DNA from 4 places in the Bacillus sp. es.036 genome. Region 1 is predicted to be linked to each of the others. Evidence: riboswitches for the same ligand, from Rfam matches in the RefSeq annotation. Region 1 holds a riboswitch; each other region holds the start of a gene.

Region 1 (4,437 bases):
TTGCAACGAGTTTGGTGTGGAAATTGCAGATATTAATCACCCTGATCAGGGAATTGTGCACGTCATCGGTCCTGAGCTTGGCTTAACACAGCCAGGAAAAACCATTGTTTGTGGAGATAGCCATACTTCAACACATGGCGCGTTTGGTGCTCTAGCCTTTGGGATCGGAACGAGCGAAGTAGAGCATGTTCTTTCAACACAAACGCTCTGGCAATCGCGTCCAAAAACCATTGAAATACGTGTAAACGGCCGTCTTGGTTCTGGAGTAACGGCTAAAGACTTAATTCTTGCCGTTATTGCCAAGTTTGGTGTGAATGCAGGGACGGGAGCAGTTGTTGAGTATACGGGTGAAGCGATTCGAAACATGTCAATGGAAGAGCGGATGACCGTTTGTAACATGTCCATTGAAGCTGGTGCAAAAGCGGGACTCATTAGTCCTGATGAAACGACTTTTTCTTATTTAAAAGGAAAAAGACATGTTCCAGCAAACGAAGCGTTCAATGAAGCAGTGGCTGAGTGGAAAGAGCTTGCAACTGATCCAGGTGCAACGTATGATGAAGTGCTTGAAATTGGCGCTGAAGAAATTGAACCACAAGTGACGTGGGGAACGAATCCTTCGATGGGCTCTTCTGTCTATGCTCGAGTACCTTTCCCTGAAGATTACGAAGATCCAGGTGATCAAAAAGCAATCAAACAGGCCCTTGCTTATATGGATCTTAAACCTGGTACCCAGATTCAAAACATTGCGATTCAATATGTTTTTATCGGATCCTGTACGAATTCACGATTAAGTGATTTGCGAGCTGCGGCTGAAATTGTTCGTGGTCGTAAAGTTCATGAAAGTGTAAAGGCGCTCGTAGTACCTGGTTCTAAATCAGTGAAGGATGCGGCTGAAGCAGAAGGGTTAGATACGATCTTCAAAGAAGCTGGATTTGAGTGGCGAGAAGCAGGGTGTAGTATGTGTCTTGCGATGAATGATGATATTGTTCCTCCGGGAGAGCGCTGCGCGTCTACCTCTAATCGAAATTTTGAAGGTCGCCAGGGCAACGGTTCCCGAACACACCTTGTAAGCCCAGCGATGGCTGCAGCTGCTGCTATTGAAGGACGATTTACTGATGCTAGAAAAATAAAACCACTTGTGATGTAAAAAGGAGTGAGACGCCCTGGAACCGATTAATGAATACAAAGGGATTGTTTATCCCCTTGATCAAGTGAACGTCGATACCGATCAAATTATTCCAAAGCAATTTTTGAAAAGAATTGAGCGAAAAGGCTTCGGCCAATTTCTTTTCTATAACTGGCGCTTTGATGATGATGGAAAGCCTCGTGAAGATTTTAGCTTAAATGAAGCGCAATACCAGCATGCCTCTATTCTCGTAGCTGGAAAAAACTTTGGGTGTGGATCTTCAAGAGAACACGCTCCGTGGGCATTGCTTGATTATGGCTTTCGCGTCATCATAGCGACAAGTTTTGCTGATATTTTTTATAACAACTGTGTAAAAAATGGTATTCTTCCGATTGCGCTTGATCAAGAAGTTATCGCTGAGCTTTTTCAAAAGGCAAAAGACGGATACGAACTTCAAGTCGACTTGCGAAAACAAGAAGTTCGTGATGGAGAAAGCATTCATGCTTCTTTCAAAATTGATCCTTATTGGAAAGAAATGCTGCTAAATGGTTGGGATGAAGTATCTCGTACGTTGTCCCTTGAAGAAAAGATTAAATTGTATGAAGAAAAACAACTTGTAGGAGAGTGAATGACGTTGGGAATTACCAGGAGAAATATAACGTTCATGTCGTAGAAGCAATGGAGAATTTGCTGGAGGCGGTTCATCGTACCCCGCTTCAGCAATCTACAACGCTCAATGGATTTACAAATAAAGATGTCTTCTTAAAGATGGAGAACCTCCAGCGAACGGGGTCGTTTAAACTACGCGGTGCTTACAATAAGGTTGCCTCTCTAACGGAAATCGAAGCCGCTAGAGGAATCGTTGCCGCTTCAGCAGGTAACCATGCTCAGGGAGTAGCGCTATCTGCGATGGAGCGAGGAATCAAGGCAAAGATCTATATGCCGATTCATACGCCAACAAGTAAAATTGAAGCGACCCGATCTTATGGCGCAGAGGTTGTCCTTGAAGGCGAATCCTATAACGAAGCGTTTAGTGGAGCTGATCGAGAGCGTGTTGAAAAAGGGGCAACATTTGTTCATGCGTTTGACGACCCTGTTGTGATGGCAGGACAAGGAACCGTTGCACTTGAAATGATGCAACAATGTCCTGACTTAGATACGATTCTTGTTCCCGTTGGAGGAGGAGGATTATTAGCAGGAATTGCGCTGGCAATCAAGTCGTTCTTTCCTCACGTCAAAATCATTGGAATCCAGGCTTCGGAAGCATCTGCGACATGGAATCGATTTAAAGGTACTGGTCCTCTCGTTCTTCAATCAGTAAAATCGATTGCCGATGGCATCTCTGTGAAGGAAGCAGGAAAACGAACGTATCCAATTATCGAAGAACTCGTTGACGATATGATGACTGTTTCTGAAGAAGAAATTGCTGCTGCAATCGTCTTTATGCTTGAAAGACATAAGACACTTGTTGAAGGCGCTGGTGCGGCATCTGTCGCTGCTGTCTTGTGTAAATCAAGCCGGTTGGAAGGTAGCAAAATTGGGGCTGTTGTGAGTGGGGGAAATGCTGATCTTGAGAAATTAGCTCTCTACAAACAACTTTCTGAGCGAGCAAAAACCATCAGGCGAATCAGCTGATGGTTTTCTCTTGGCTAATGATAGTGAATATGTTTGATTATTGTGACTTTTTGCTCAGTAATTGACACTCATAAAGTACCATGCTAGAATTCAATTTAGCACTTAACCACAGTAAAGTAATTTTAATTTTATAATCTCTTATTCAGAGAGGTGGAGGGACTGGCCCTATGAAGCCCGGCAACCGTCAAACGACTCGTTTGAAAAGGTGCCAATTCCTGCAAAGCGATTGCTTTGAGAAATGAGAGGAAGACATTGATTGATGACATGCCTTTCTACTCAAAGTAGAAGGGCATTTTTAGAATCATTTTTTAAGTGTTTCGAGGTAAAGAATAAAAGCATGGGACTAAAGTCCTTTTTCAGGAAGCTGGTACAACATGCAAATGCATAAAGGATGTGAGACATGTGATTGAGCTTAAAGGCATTAATAAAACCTTCTTTTCGAAGTCTGGAAAGGTAGAGGCCGTTAAGGATGTTAACCTTTCAGTGAAAAAAGGGGAAATATTCGGTGTTATCGGATACAGCGGTGCCGGAAAAAGTACGCTAATTCGGATGCTCAACCTGCTTGAGAGACCGACGGACGGTACGGTCACGGTGGCAGGAAATAATTTATCCTCTCTTAAAGGAAAAGATCTACGTGCGGCAAGACAGGAAATCGGAATGATCTTCCAGCACTTTAATATTCTTTGGTCAAGAACGGTACGTGATAACATCGCGTTTCCACTCGAAATATCAGGTGTTTCCAAAGAGAAACGAATGAAGCGTGTCGATGAATTAATTAAGCTTGTTGGACTTGAAGGACGAGAAGCGGCTTATCCATCACAGCTAAGTGGGGGACAAAAGCAGCGTGTTGGTATTGCGCGAGCGCTTGCGAATAACCCTAAGGTATTGCTTTGTGATGAAGCAACATCTGCTCTAGATCCTAAAACAACGGATAGCATTCTCGAACTTCTGACAGAAATTAACCAGAAACTTGGTTTAACTATTGTCTTGATTACCCATGAAATGCACGTTATTCGCAAAATTTGTCACCGAGTGGCAGTGATGGAGAACGGTAGAGTAGTTGAGAACGGTTCAGTACTTGAAGTCTTTCATCATCCGCAAGAAGAAATAACAAAAGATTTCGTGAATCAGTTAAGTGAGCCTGAAGAAATGAAGGAATCGATTGCACATCTAGCAGCAAGCCAGGAGGGTGAACTCGTCCAGTTTACGTTCCTCAAAGGTAAAACGGGATCACCACTTGTAACAGAGTTAATTCGTCAGTTTGATATTGAAGTAAACATTATTCAAGGAAAAATCTCTCATACGCAAGATGGCCCTTATGGTAAGTTATCTGTCTTTCTTAAAGGTGAACCGACTGTCGTTGAAAGTGCACTGAAGTATGTTCGTGAGCAAGGAGTAGAAGCGGAGGTGATTACGAATGGTTGAATCACTATTTCCTAATGTGAACTGGGAATCGATGTGGGAAGCTACTATTCAAACAGCTTACATGACGGCAATTTCCGTGCTAGCAACGTTTATTCTCGGTATTCTTCTTGGACTACTATTGTTTCTAACCGGAAGGGGAAACATATGGGAGAACAAGTTTGTTAATAGCATTATTGCTGGAATCGTAAACTTATTCCGCTCGATCCCGTTTATCATTTTAATCATTCTACTCATTCCGCTTTCTGTTTACA
Region 2 (4,437 bases), on a different contig from region 1:
AATCATTTCTTACCAGACTATGATGCGATTCCAGAGGATTCATTAAAAAAAGCGAAAATGATGTTTTTAAATTATCCAAACAACCCAACTGCAGCTGTTGCAACGAAGCGCTTTTTTGAGGAAACAGTCAGTTTTGCAGAGACGAATGATATTTGTGTTGTGCATGATTTCGCTTACGGTGCGATCGGGTTTGATGGCGAGCGACCGATTAGCTTTTTGGAAACAGGGGGTGCAAAAGACAATGGAATTGAAATCTATACCCTTTCAAAAACATATAATATGGCGGGATGGCGTGTAGGATTTGCAGTCGGAAATCAATCTGTTGTTGAGAGCATCAATCTCCTTCAGGATCATTTTTACGTTAGTCTATTTAGTGCGGTGCAAGAAGCCGCAGCTGAAGCTTTGCTTGGATCGCAGCAGTGTGTAGAAGACCTTCGCGATACGTATGAGTCGAGACGAAATGTTCTCATTCAAGGACTCCATGACATTGGCTGGAATGTCACTTCTCCTGCGGGATCGTTTTTCGCCTGGTTAAAAGTACCTGAATCCTTTACTTCAGAAAGCTTTGCAGATTACTTACTTGAAAGCGTCCAAATTGTTGTCGCACCTGGCAACGGGTTTGGTGAATATGGTGAGGGCTATGTACGAGTGGGGCTATTAACGTCTGAAGATAAGCTAAGAGAAGCGGTGGAACGAATTAAGTCTCTTAATCTCTTTTGATTCAGAAAAATTAAAAAACAGTTTGACAGAATTTCTTGCGTCTGGCATAATTCAAATCAATTACTAAAAACGAATAATTGCAAACTCTTATCCAGAGAGGTGGAGGGACGAGCCCTTTGAAGCCCGGCAACCGATTTTTAAGTTTTCTTAAAGACACGGTGCTAATTCTCGCAGCAAAAGCTGGAAGATAAGAGGAAGAGCATGGTGATAAAGACCTCTTCCTCGTGAAGGGGTCTTTTTTGTGTGATGAGCGAAAATTGAAAGGTAAAGACTGAAAGGAATGAACGTGATGAGCCGTCTTATAGCTACCTATCTTGTAAATAATGATCATCAATTAGCCCAGCGTGCCGAATCGATCGCTCTCGGATTAACCGTTGGCACATGGACGAATCTACCGTTATTAGAAAAAGAACAGTTACAAAAACATAAAGGAGAAGTCGTTAGGGTGGAGGAGAGAGAAGGTAAAGGGATCATTGTTATCTCCTATCCAGCGATTAATTTCAGTGCTGATATACCGGCGATTTTAACAACCGTTTTCGGCAAACTTTCTCTTGATGGAGAAATAAAACTCATTGATTTAGAGTTTTCGGATGAGTTGCTTCAAGCCTTTCCGGGGCCGGGGCATGGGATAGAAGGCATCCGCAAACTTGCAGATGTGCATGATCGACCACTTGTCATGAGTATTTTTAAAGGGGTGATTGGAAAGCCATTGCATGAGTTAGAACAACAAATGCAGGCACAAGCCCTTGGTAAAGTTGATTTCGTAAAAGATGATGAAATTCTTTTTGAAAATGAGTTATCTCCTCTTGAAAAGCGCGTCCCTGTTTTAAAAAAAGTGCTGGATCAGACGTCAGAAGTGACAGGGAAACGCACACGATATGCGGTTAACTTAACCGGAAGAACGGACATTCTGAAAGATCGAGCAAAACGCGCGATTGAATTAGGGGCTGATGCCCTGTTGTTTAACGTTTTTACATATGGTTTAGATGTCCTTCAGTCTCTTGCTGAGGATAAGGATATCTCGGTTCCGATCATGGCTCATCCTTCTTTTTCAGGGGCTATGGCTGCATCGAGCACTTATGGCATAAGTTATTCCCTGTTACTTGGAAAATTACTTCGAACCGCTGGTGCTGATTTCTCTCTTTTTCCTTCCCCTTACGGAAGCGTGGCGTTAGATCGAAACGAAGCGCTCGCAACAGCCTTAGCTCTGACGGAAGAGAATCAACTGAATAAGACATTTCCGGTTCCTTCAGCAGGCATCCATCCAGGATTGGTCCCACTTTTACTTCAGGACTTTGGAAAGGATAGCGTTATTAATGCAGGAGGAGGCGTGCACGGTCATCCAGGAGGAGCCGCTTCTGGAGGAAAAGCATTCCGAGCTGCGATTGAAGCTGTTCTAACAAATCAAACTCTCGAAGAGGCATCGCTTAATAGTGAGGCACTTCACCAGGCACTTACAAAGTGGGGGAGCACAGAGGTGGTTCGATGAAAAAGCCGATTATATTTTGTGATTTTGATGGCACGATTACAAATAGTGATAATATCGTTTCCTTAATGAAACGTTTTGCTCCGAAAGAATGGGAGCAAATAAAAGACAATATTTTAGCGCAGAACCTATCCATTCGGGAAGGAGTGGGGCAGATGTTTCATTTGATTCCTTCCAGTCGAAAGAAGGATTTGCTTGATTATTTATTAGCTACAACCGAGATTAGACAGGGATTTGCCGAGTTTGTTCATTATACAAAACGAGAAGGAATCCAGCTTTACGTTGTAAGCGGAGGAATTGATTTTTTTGTCTATCCGCTTCTAAACCCATTTGAAATACCAGAAGAGAACATTTTCTGCAATGGGAGCGATTTTACGAACGAAACGATCACGATTACTTGGCCATACTCTTGTGATGATGATTGTACAAACGATTGCGGATGCTGCAAGCCAGGCATCTTAAAAAAGTTTGATGGAGATACATACCGAAAAATTGTGATCGGTGACTCTATAACGGATCTAGAGGCAGCTAAACGGGCAGATCAAGTCTTTGCAAGAGATTACTTAGCAAAGAAGTGTAAAGAACTATCCATTCCTGCAGTTCCGTTTGAGTCGTTCCATGATATCGTTCGAAAATTGAGGGAAGAAAAGGAGGGGTATGATGAGTCTCGTACAGAAACGTTGGAACGAACTCGCTGATATCAAAGATGAGTTAGCAGCTCGTGATTGGTTTCCAGGAACAAGCGGCAATCTCTCAATCAAAGTAAGTGAGGAGCCGCTACAGTTTCTTGTTACCACAAGTGGTAAAGATAAAAGAAAACGAACGGAAGAAGATTTCATATTGGTCGACCGTGATGGACAGGCAATCGAAAAAACTTCTTTAAAACCATCTGCTGAAACAATTGTTCATCAGGCCATCTATCAAAAAACAAATGCAGGATGTTGTTTGCACGTCCACACAGTAGATAACAATGTGATTTCTGAACTTTTTCGTACAGAGGGTGAGGTTACTTTTCAGGGTGTTGAATTAATAAAAGCATTTGGGCTCTGGGGACAAAATGATCGAATATCCGTTCCAATCATTGATAACTCCAGTGACCTTTCTTTACTTGCTCAGGATGTTGTTCATGTTATCACTAAAGAAACGAAAGCTGTATTAATGAAAAATCATGGTATTACGGTATGGGGACGCGATGGTTTTGAAGCCAAAAAGTATCTCGAAGCATTTGAGTTTTTATTTAGTTATCATCTTAAATTAAGAAACTTTCAATCTGTAGTAAGCTAAGCGAGGGAGGAAGAAAAAATGGCGGTTATTAAAGTGAGAAATACAGGTGAAGTAATTGAAGGAAGGGATGCTGTAAGTGCATTTCTACAACAAGAAGGTGTTCTTTATGAACAGTGGCAGGTAGAAAAGCTCCCTGAACAATTAAGAGGTAATTGCACTGTAACAGAAGAACAAAAAAATGAAATTTTAACTGTATTTAATGAAGAAATTCGTTCGCTAGCTGAACGCAATGGATACGGAAACTGGGATGTGGTGGCTCTTTCTGAAGAAACGCCAGACCTAGATGTCATTCTGAAGAAATTCGAACAAGTGCACGTCCATACGGAGGATGAAGTAAGAGCAATTACCGCTGGCCATGGGATTTTTGTGATCAAAGGAAGCGTCGGATATTTTGATGTTGAATTAGATCCAGGCGATGTGATTTCTGTTCCAGTGGATACACCGCATTTCTTTACATTAATGGATGATCGTCAGGTTGTAGCTGTTCGTCTATTTATTGACCCATCAGGCTGGGTTGCCCACCCTTATGAAGAGAAAGAAAGTGTAAACTAAAAGAAAGCGACCGTGAGTGTTCGTCGGGCGCTTTTCTATATCGATATTTAGGTGCAAATCGTAATCAAATCTTCTAGATCTGGCCAACCAAAAGCCGTTTCTAGAAGTTTTTTTTCTGCAATTTCGGTCTCTTTCTCAGCAACTTTAAGTGGATGAAAGCTTTGATAAAAGTGAGCGGCTGGATTTCCGTTCAGAACCCACACAAGCATCGATTGGTATGATTCGTTTTTGAGCTCTTTCGCAACAGAACATAATAGCTTTTTTCCTGCCCCTTTTCGCTGTGCTTCTTCAAGAAGATAAATCGCATACAGCTCTCCATCATAGTGATAAGGTGTTGATCTATTTTTCCCACCGTTTGCAAACCCGATAATTTCTCCTTGATCGACGGCTACAAA
Region 3 (4,437 bases), 1.4 Mb from region 1:
ACCCAATTTTTCAATAAAGTTGATATGGATCACATTGCGTTAATTGGTCACTCTCGCGGGGGGCAAGCAGCTATCCTTGCGACAAAATTCAATGAACTCGATCGCTATCCAAACAATGCTAACATGCGTTTTGACTTTAACTACAAGATTGAAACCGTAATTGCACTGGCTCCAACCGATTATCAAACTCTCTCTGATCGTAAAATTGAAGTTGATGATGTAAATTACTTATTACTTGGTGGTTCTTATGATAGTGACTTATCTGAATTTGAAGGAGATCGCCAATATAACGGTATTCAATTAACAGGTAGCGAAAATGCGATGAAATCGTCTCTTTATATTGATGGTGCTAATCATGGACAATTTAACACCACCTGGGGAGAAAATGATACGTACTTCCCTTTTACATTACTATTAAATAAACAGCCTTTACTTGAAGGCGATGAGCAGCGTCAGATTGCAAGCACTTACGTATCCGGTTTTCTAGAGGCAACTCTTCATGAAGATGATCGTTATCAGCCAATGTTTGAGGATTACCGCTATGCACTTGAGTGGTTACCCAAGACAACTTATATTAGTAAATACGAAGATCCGTCCTACCATATATTCAGTGACTTTGAGGAAGATGTGAACGTGCTAACCGCAACATCACCTTTTATTGATATAGAAGCCAATAGCTTTATTCAGTGGTATGAAGGGGAACTTGAATTTCGTAGAGATAAGGAAAGAGGAACTCACGGTGTGTTTTTGAAATGGGATCAATCCTATTCAAAAAATGCATCTTACTCACTAGATCTCACGAAACCGTTACAAGATCCATATCATTTCACACCGAATAGCGCACTAACATTTACTGCAGCAAACGTATCGGAAGCAGAAGATCAACAGCCGGTTGATTTTAGGGTAACTGTAAGCTCAGCCAACGGTGAGTCATCCAGCGTATTGTTAAGTGATATTATGCCAATGCACGGGGCACTCCCTATTCAGCATACGAAAACAAATTTTTTTGAAGAACGGCGTTACGGTGAACCTACCGAACCCGTACTCCAAACGTTTAACATTCCGATACAACTTTTCAAGAAGGAAAACAGATTTGTGAAGCTAGATGAGATCGACTCCATCACGTTTGAGTTTAACGCCTCTCCAAAAGGAAAGATTTTTCTTGATCAAATCGGTGTAAACCAACCAAACTAAAAAAGCTTTTCCTCATACTATTGAGGAAAAGCTTTTTTGTGTTACGAAATTTTACAAGAAGACTGTCCACGCTTAGCAAGATAACTTTGGTGATATTCGTCTGCACGATAAAATGAAGTGATCGGAACAATTTGAGTAACAACATGTTTCTTAAAACGCCCTGAACGCTCAAGATTTTCTTTTGCAATTAATGCAATTTCTGCCTGCTCATTAGAATGGAAAAAGATCGCTGAGCGATAGCGGGTTCCGATATCTTCTCCCTGTTTATTTAAAGAAGTTGGGTTATGATTTTCAAAAAACACTTCCACGAGCTCTTCATAAGAAATGAGGGAAGGATCGTATTCAACTTGCACGGATTCTGCATGACCTGTTAACTCAGAATAAACATCTTCATACGTAGGGTTAATTGTTTCACCACCAGTAAATCCTGCTGTTGTCGAAATAACGCCGTTTAATTGTTGAAATAGTGCTTCTACACCCCAAAAGCACCCTGCTGCAAATGTTGCTTGCTCCACTTTGACCACTCCGTTTCCAGTTATCGTATTGATTTTTTCAGATCGATCATATATGTTTTCCAGTTCATTTAGTGTTAACATATAAAGCTGTTTGGCACCCTTCTTATAGATTCCTTTTTGGAGAAGGGTCTTAATAAGTTGCTGTTTTCTAGTTTCGTTATCCATTAGTGTATGCAAGATCGTTCACTCCCTCTACTAAAACAATTTTCCAGATGAGGATGCATACAAAAAACCCTCATCTGCCCGAACAGAAGAGGGTTTGGATATACCGAGCCTCTTCTCATTTTCCGACTTTCGCCGCAGGAATTGGCACGGTTCCGCATGAACAAAATGTTCATTGGTCCGTTGCCGAGGTATCTAAGGGCCAGTCCCTCCACCTCTCTGAATAAGAAGATCCTTTAAACAAAGGATTATTAAGTTAATCTCAATAATAAATGGTATTAAAACAGTTGTCAATAGAAAAGTGCTCAAGCTAAATCACAAAAGAAATAATAAAATATCCTACTGCAGCCGTCCCTGCTGCAATAAGTGCAGGAGTTAGTTTAAATTTAGCATATGTCATCGGGTTTAACTTTAAAATTCTCGCTATTGTATTCGTATTATCACTTAACGGTGAAGAAAAAGCTCCAAATGTACCGCTCGCAAATACGGCTCCAATGACGAGAGGAAGATCGGTTCCGGTTGAATGACCAAGCGAAATACCAAGCGGCATTAAAATCCCCCAAGTTCCCCACGACGAACCAATGAAATAAGAAATAAACGCACCAACAAGAAACAAAACAGGCGGAACGAATAACGATGGAATCCAATCAAGATTAGATGTGACAAATGTTGAAAATCCAAGCGCTTCAGTTGAGGCAGCGAGCCCCCACACAACCGTTAACAATATGATCACCGGCATCATTTCATTTCCTCCTTCAATAAAGAAAGTCACGAGTTCCTTTAAGGAGAAACGCTGGAATAAATAAAAAAGGAATGTAAGTAGCACCGTTGTTAATAGAGCAAATACCATGGCATCAAGCACATCCGCCTCAATGAATGCTTGAAGTAAGGAGGTAAAGCCTTTTTCATACCCACTCCAATACGTAAGAAAAAGAGTTAACAGTATGACTCCTCCAAGCGGCAGTAATAAGTTGAACGGCTTTTTTGGAAGGTCTTTTGCTACGGCTGGATGACAGTCCTCCCACTGATCATCTAGCTCCTTCTCTTGATTCCCTGCATCAGTCGCTTGTTTTTTGCTGTGATGAAAAAAGCTTAAATAAAAGCCGATTAGAATGATACTGATGGAAAAAAAGTTATACGGAATACTTTGAAGAAAATAACGATAACCATCACCTTCAATGCCTTCCGCTTTTAAAGAAAGCTGAACAACAGACGACATGTATCCAACAAAAGCAGTCGCAATTGGCATCAATACAATCACTGGAGTGGCAGTCGTCTCGATCACAAATCCAAGTTCCTGAGGCGTGATTTTCACTTTATTTAGAAGAGCTTTCATGATTGGTGCTACTGTTACAATGCGAAAGCTCGGAGCGCTAAAGGTTCCAATTGTCGAGATCCAAGTAAGAAACAATGCTCCTTTTTTTGTATTGATTTTCGAAGATGCTAGATGAACAAACCCTTTAATTCCACCTGTATATTTCATTAATCCAATTAATCCGGTAAACATATAGAGAAAAAGAACGATTTTAACGTTATTCTCATCTTTAAGACCACTCATGATAAACTCATAAAACTGCTGTAAACCACTAATGACGCCCGGTTTATAAATAAATGAGGCCGTTAACAGTCCTGCTGTAAGACCTGGAATCACTAGCTTAGTTTTCATCGCAACCATTATCACTACGATAAAAGGGAACACAGATAACCAGTCCAATAAGTTCGCCCTCCTTCTGCTCTAGTTTGCACGCTAGAAGACGACCTATACAAAAACAAAAAAGCCAGAGCCTGGGCCCTGACTATTTCTTACGTAATGCGCTATTGTATTTTAACCTGTTAATAGACGAAGCACCAATCCCAAACATAGCAGTTCGTAATTCAAATTCAATTCGTTTCAATTGTTCTGAGAGCGCTTCTTCAGTTTCATTTACGGCATTTTCAAGTAATGCCCTTCCAAATCCAGAAACATCTGCACCGAGGGCGATCGCTTTCGCTGCGTCCACACCGTTTTTTAGCCCTCCACTTGCAATCATTGGTACATCAGGGTGCTGCTTTCGCACATCAATGATGCAATCTGCGGTTGGGTTCCCCCAATCCTCAAAAGCCTTCGCAGCTTGCCTGCGCATCGTTTGATGAGAACGATAGCTTTCAACTTGAATCCAGGACGTTCCGCCCGCCCCTGCGACATCGATAAAGCTGGCCCCCGCACTAATCAGGCGCTGAGCTGTCTTCGCATCAATCCCCATACCAACTTCTTTAATCCCAAGCGGAACGGGAATCGCCTTTGCTACTTCACGAATTTTAACAATTAAATCCTGGAAATCTGTGTCGCCTTCTGGTTGAAACACTTCCTGTAGTGGATTTAAATGAAGCAACAGCGCATCAGCTTGAATTAAATCAATGGCTCGCTTACATTCTTCAATGGTAAAACCGTAATTAAGTTGTACAGCCCCAATATTAGCTAGGACCGGGATGGTTGGTGCGTATTTTCTCACATCAAAGGAGTATACGGATTTGGATTCTTGAATCGCTGCACGCATCGATCCTACTCCAAGTGCCCACCCATGTG
Region 4 (4,437 bases), 780 kb from region 1:
GATATTTTATCTATAGTTCTTTCGTTTGCAATTTCTTTACATTCGGTTACATAGAGCATCAATCCATCCAAATAGGGGTATTCTGTTTATTAACAATTTAGAGACAGAAAGATTAAGACCAACTGAGGCTAGTTATGATGGACGAAGCCTTTTGTAAGGATAACTAATAGAGGTTGAATGAAACTGTAAACGAGAGGCGAGTAAACAATGACACGTATCCTAACATTATTCGTACTGATTCTTATAGCTGGATTATTAAGTGTAGTAAGCGCAAAAGGATGGCCTTCTTCAATGAAGAATGCATCCGAAAAGAGTGAATGGGTCGGTTCATGGACAGCAAGCATGCAGGCTCCTGCTAAAGATGGAAACTCTCATGAAGGATTTAAGGATCAAACAATCAGGTTAATTCTTCGCCCACATATGGAAGGGGAGAAAATGCGGATTCGATTATCCAATGAATTTGGTTCACTCCCTTTATCTATAAAAGAAGTGAGAGTTGCAATATCCAAGGAAGGTGCAAGTATTGATAAGGAGACGGACCAGCTGATTACCTTTGATGGTAAAGAAGCTGTAACGATTCCTCAAGGAGAAACGCAATATAGTGATGCAATTGATTTTCCGGTAAACGCCGATCAAAATATAACGGTTAGTTTGTACGTAGATCGTGAAACTGGCCCAACAACGTGGCATCAGCGTTCAAATCAAACGGTGTATATGTCTGAAGAAGGAAACCATGCCGGAGATGAAAAAGACTCTGCATACACGTCAAAAGAAGAAGCATGGTTCTGGTTAGAACGTTTAGAGGTTGTGCCTGATGAATCTGTAAACGGTTCTGTCGTAGTAATGGGAAGCTCAATTGCAAATGGCAACTATTCCACGTTAAACGCAAACCGCCGTTGGCCTGATTATTTAGCGAATCGTATGAATTCGGAAAACGCTGAGGTAAAAATGTCGGTTTTAAATGCAGGGATTTCTGCCAATCACCTGATTAATAGTGAAGAAGGAAAAGGACAGAACGCCTTTGCGAGATTAGAACGAGATGTGCTTAGCCAAGAAGGAATCAATGGCGTTATTCTACATGAAGGCATTAATGATTTGAGACACTATCCTGAATATGATTCAAAGAAAATCATTAATCGAATGAAGAAAATCATCAAAGCAACTCACGAAAAGGGGCTTCCTATTTATGGAGGTACATTAACACCTTATAAAGATTCTAGTATGTTTACTGAAGAAGGAGAAAAGACGCGCCAGGAAGTGAACGAGTGGATTCGAACGAGCGGAGAATTTGATGCGGTCATTGATTTTGATAAAGCATTGAGAGATCCAAATGATCCAGAAAAGTTTCTCTCGAAGTATGATTCTGGGGATCATTTGCATCCAAATGATAAAGGATATAATAAAATGGCAGATACAGTTGATTTTTCGATATTTAAACAAAAGTAATCCTTGCTAAAAGAACTAATGTTCGCTAAACTTAGGTTATCAACCGAATATACGTTCTCACATCATGGTATGGCTTCCACTTTCTTAGGGGGAGCCATCTTTTTTTGGAGGAGGGAAAGAGAATGGAAAATGAGTACGTGTTGGAGCAAATGGAGAAAGATATGAGGGAAGCGATGACGCGATTTTCAAAAATGAAGAAAAGAAATGGAATGAAGACAATTGTCCAAAGACAAATGCAAGGTAGTCGTCAGTGGAAAAAGGATATTTAGTGAAGCGTCGTTGTTGCTATCCTACCTTGACAAACCGTGAGTAAATTGATATTTTTGTTAAAATATATTTTCTTATCCAGAGAGGTGGAGGGACTGGCCCTTTGAAACCTCAGCAACAGGTCCATTGGATACTGTGCTAACTCCAGCGGGTGATAAACCTGATAGATGAGAGCCTTCGGTTTTATTTTGTCAGTTACGCACTCCATTCGAGTGCGTTTTTTTGTTTTTCTGGATGGAAAAGTAAGGAGAAATAATATGGAAAGCAAACAGGGTTTTAAAAGGGAGATGAAATCAAGACATGTAGTGATGCTCTCACTCGGAGGGGTCATCGGTACGGGATTGTTTTTAAGTTCTGGCTACACGATCCAACAAGCTGGTCCTGTTGGGACGATCCTTTCTTATCTGGTAGGTGCACTTGTCGTTTACCTGGTCATGCTGTGCTTGGGAGAGCTAGCGGTTCATATGCCTGAGACAGGTGCGTTTCATAGCTATGCGGCTCAATACATTGGCGGAGGAACCGGTTATACAGTTGCCTGGTTGTACTGGCTAACCTGGACAGTTGCGCTAGGTTCTGAGTTTACAGCTGCGGGTATGCTCATGCAGAGGTGGTTTCCACTTATTAGTGTATGGATTTGGAGCGGCTTGTTTGTTGCAATGATCTTCATTTTAAATATTTTGACTGTGAAATTTTTTGCGGAGAGTGAGTTCTGGTTTGCCCTTGTAAAGGTTCTGGCTATTGTGTTGTTCATTATTTTAGGTGCGGCAGCAATCGTAGGGTTTATTCCAATGGAATCTGGTGAGAATGCATCGTTATTTGCTAACTTTACAAATGAAGGGATCTTTCCGAACGGGGTATTTGCCATATTAATGACGATGCTAGCAGTGAATTTTGCTTTCTCTGGAACTGAACTCATTGGAATTGCAGCTGGAGAAACAGAAAATCCTGCGAAAACCATACCAAAAGCCATTCGCACCACGTTAGTTCGGCTAATTCTATTCTTTGTCGGTTCAATCTTTATTTTATCAGCTCTTCTCCCAGCATCAGAAGCTGGAGTTCTAGAAAGCCCATTTGTTGCAGTACTTGAAATAATTGGGATTCCATATGCGGCAGATATAATGAATTTTGTTATTCTTACAGCCATTTTATCCGCTGCAAATTCAGGGTTATATGCTTCGTCGAGAATGCTCTGGTCACTTTCAGACAAGCAAATGATTTCTCCTATTTTTGCTAGGCTCAACAAAAATGGTGTCCCTCTTCCTGCTGTGATATTAAGTATGTTAGGCGGAGCACTAGCACTACTTTCAAGCATCATTGCGCCAGATACCGTTTATGTGGTGCTTGTCTCTATTTCCGGGCTTGCTGTTGTCATTGTATGGATGAGTATTAGTGCGTCACAATTTCTTTTTAGAAAGAAATATGTAAAAGAAGGAAAATCCATTAAAAACCTTAGTTATCGAACGCCTTTCTATCCTGTCGTTCCGATTCTAGCCTTCTTGTTATGTTTGGCTTCCTTGATTGGCATTGCTTTTGATCCGACCCAGCGAGTGGCATTGTACTGTGGGATACCGTTTATTGCACTATGTTATGGAAGTTACTATTTAACAAAACGAGTAAAGAAAAGGAGAATAAGTAATGTGGCAGAAACAGAATCCTATTAAGGCAATTTTAGTAGATTATAATTTGGTGATATTGGATGGAGCCCTTGCGACAGAGCTTGAAAAATATGGGTGTAACTTAAATGACCCACTATGGTCTGCGCGCGTTTTGCTTGAAAATCCAGAACTTATCTATCAGGTTCACTTAGATTATTTCCGTGCTGGAGCTGATTGCGCGATAACATCAAGTTATCAAGCTACAATGGAAGGATTAACATCTCGTGGTTTAAGTGAAGGGGAGGCAGTGGAGCTAATAAAGAAAACGGTTTTTCTTGCGCGCCAGGCACGTGATGATTTCTGGGAACAGGAAGGTCAGTTGAATCGCCCAAAACCTTTTATCGCAGCTTCCGTTGGACCTTATGGAGCGTACTTAGCTGATGGCTCGGAGTATCGGGGCGATTACAAGGTTAGCGATGAGGTGCTTACCGAGTTTCATCGTCCGAGATTAGAAGCATTGATTGAGGCAGGTGCTGATGTTTTGGCGTTTGAAACCATTCCGTCTTTTCAAGAAGCGAAAGTTTTAGGTTCCCTATTACAAGAGTTTCCATCCAATTATGCTTGGCTTTCCTTCACCATTCAAAGTGAAGAAAAAATGAGCGATGGAACGTCTTTAAAAGCATCTTCTCAATACTTTAATGAAAATGACCAGATTGTGGCAATCGGCATTAACTGTGCGTCACCTTCGTTTGTGACAAATGCAATTCATCAATTAGCTTCTCAAACAGATAAACCGATTATTGTGTATCCTAATTCAGGAGAGTTTTATGACCCTAAGACCAAAACATGGCAGGAGGGTGAGTCGTGTGATGGAATTGTCGATGGATCAAATGAATGGTTTCAAGCAGGGGCACGATTAATTGGTGGATGCTGTCGGACAAGTCCTGAACAAATCAAGCGACTTTATGAAAAATGGCGACAGTAGAAAATCAAATAAAAGGAGATAACGGCTGTCCCGTTACCTCCTTTTATTTAGTGAATTTAGTTTAAAACGGATTCGTCGCCCACTGCAATGACTGCTTTATGAAAATCCGTGGGTGCAACTTCAATTGACCTACCATATATTCAG

What was found. A riboswitch is a leader RNA that binds a small molecule or an ion and turns the genes downstream of it on or off. The one in region 1 is predicted to bind S-adenosylmethionine.
Region 2: another riboswitch for S-adenosylmethionine. It lies ahead of ATG70_RS22000 (2,3-diketo-5-methylthiopentyl-1-phosphate enolase); the one in region 1 lies ahead of ATG70_RS13830 (methionine ABC transporter ATP-binding protein).
Region 3: another riboswitch for S-adenosylmethionine. It lies ahead of msrA (peptide-methionine (S)-S-oxide reductase MsrA); the one in region 1 lies ahead of ATG70_RS13830 (methionine ABC transporter ATP-binding protein).
Region 4: another riboswitch for S-adenosylmethionine. It lies ahead of mmuP (S-methylmethionine permease); the one in region 1 lies ahead of ATG70_RS13830 (methionine ABC transporter ATP-binding protein).

The regions. Positions count from the first base shown of each region.
Region 1 covers NZ_PDIZ01000001.1:2,716,889-2,721,325, reverse strand. The annotation lists gene leuC (3-isopropylmalate dehydratase large subunit) at 1-1,147, shown strand, start outside; gene leuD (3-isopropylmalate dehydratase small subunit) at 1,164-1,754, shown strand; gene ilvA (threonine ammonia-lyase) at 1,751-2,761, shown strand; SAM riboswitch class I at 2,897-3,006, shown strand; gene ATG70_RS13830 (methionine ABC transporter ATP-binding protein) at 3,164-4,186, shown strand; gene ATG70_RS13825 (methionine ABC transporter permease) at 4,179-4,437, shown strand, end outside.
Region 2 covers NZ_PDIZ01000003.1:615,814-620,250, forward strand. The annotation lists gene ATG70_RS21995 (pyridoxal phosphate-dependent aminotransferase) at 1-720, shown strand, start outside; SAM riboswitch class I at 805-914, shown strand; gene ATG70_RS22000 (2,3-diketo-5-methylthiopentyl-1-phosphate enolase) at 1,010-2,209, shown strand; gene ATG70_RS22005 (2-hydroxy-3-keto-5-methylthiopentenyl-1-phosphate phosphatase) at 2,206-2,904, shown strand; gene ATG70_RS22010 (methylthioribulose 1-phosphate dehydratase) at 2,867-3,490, shown strand; gene ATG70_RS22015 (acireductone dioxygenase) at 3,509-4,042, shown strand; gene ATG70_RS22020 (GNAT family N-acetyltransferase) at 4,090-4,437, opposite strand, start outside.
Region 3 covers NZ_PDIZ01000001.1:1,334,316-1,338,752, reverse strand. The annotation lists gene ATG70_RS06985 (hypothetical protein) at 1-1,194, shown strand, start outside; gene msrA (peptide-methionine (S)-S-oxide reductase MsrA) at 1,236-1,886, opposite strand; SAM riboswitch class I at 1,987-2,101, opposite strand; gene ATG70_RS06975 (Na+/H+ antiporter NhaC family protein) at 2,182-3,546, opposite strand; gene fni (type 2 isopentenyl-diphosphate Delta-isomerase) at 3,668-4,437, opposite strand, start outside.
Region 4 covers NZ_PDIZ01000001.1:3,499,162-3,503,598, reverse strand. The annotation lists gene ATG70_RS17600 (SGNH/GDSL hydrolase family protein) at 208-1,446, shown strand; gene ATG70_RS22620 (hypothetical protein) at 1,569-1,715, shown strand; SAM riboswitch class I at 1,785-1,887, shown strand; gene mmuP (S-methylmethionine permease) at 1,971-3,374, shown strand; gene mmuM (homocysteine S-methyltransferase) at 3,349-4,293, shown strand; gene ATG70_RS17585 (3-ketoacyl-ACP reductase) at 4,355-4,437, opposite strand, start outside.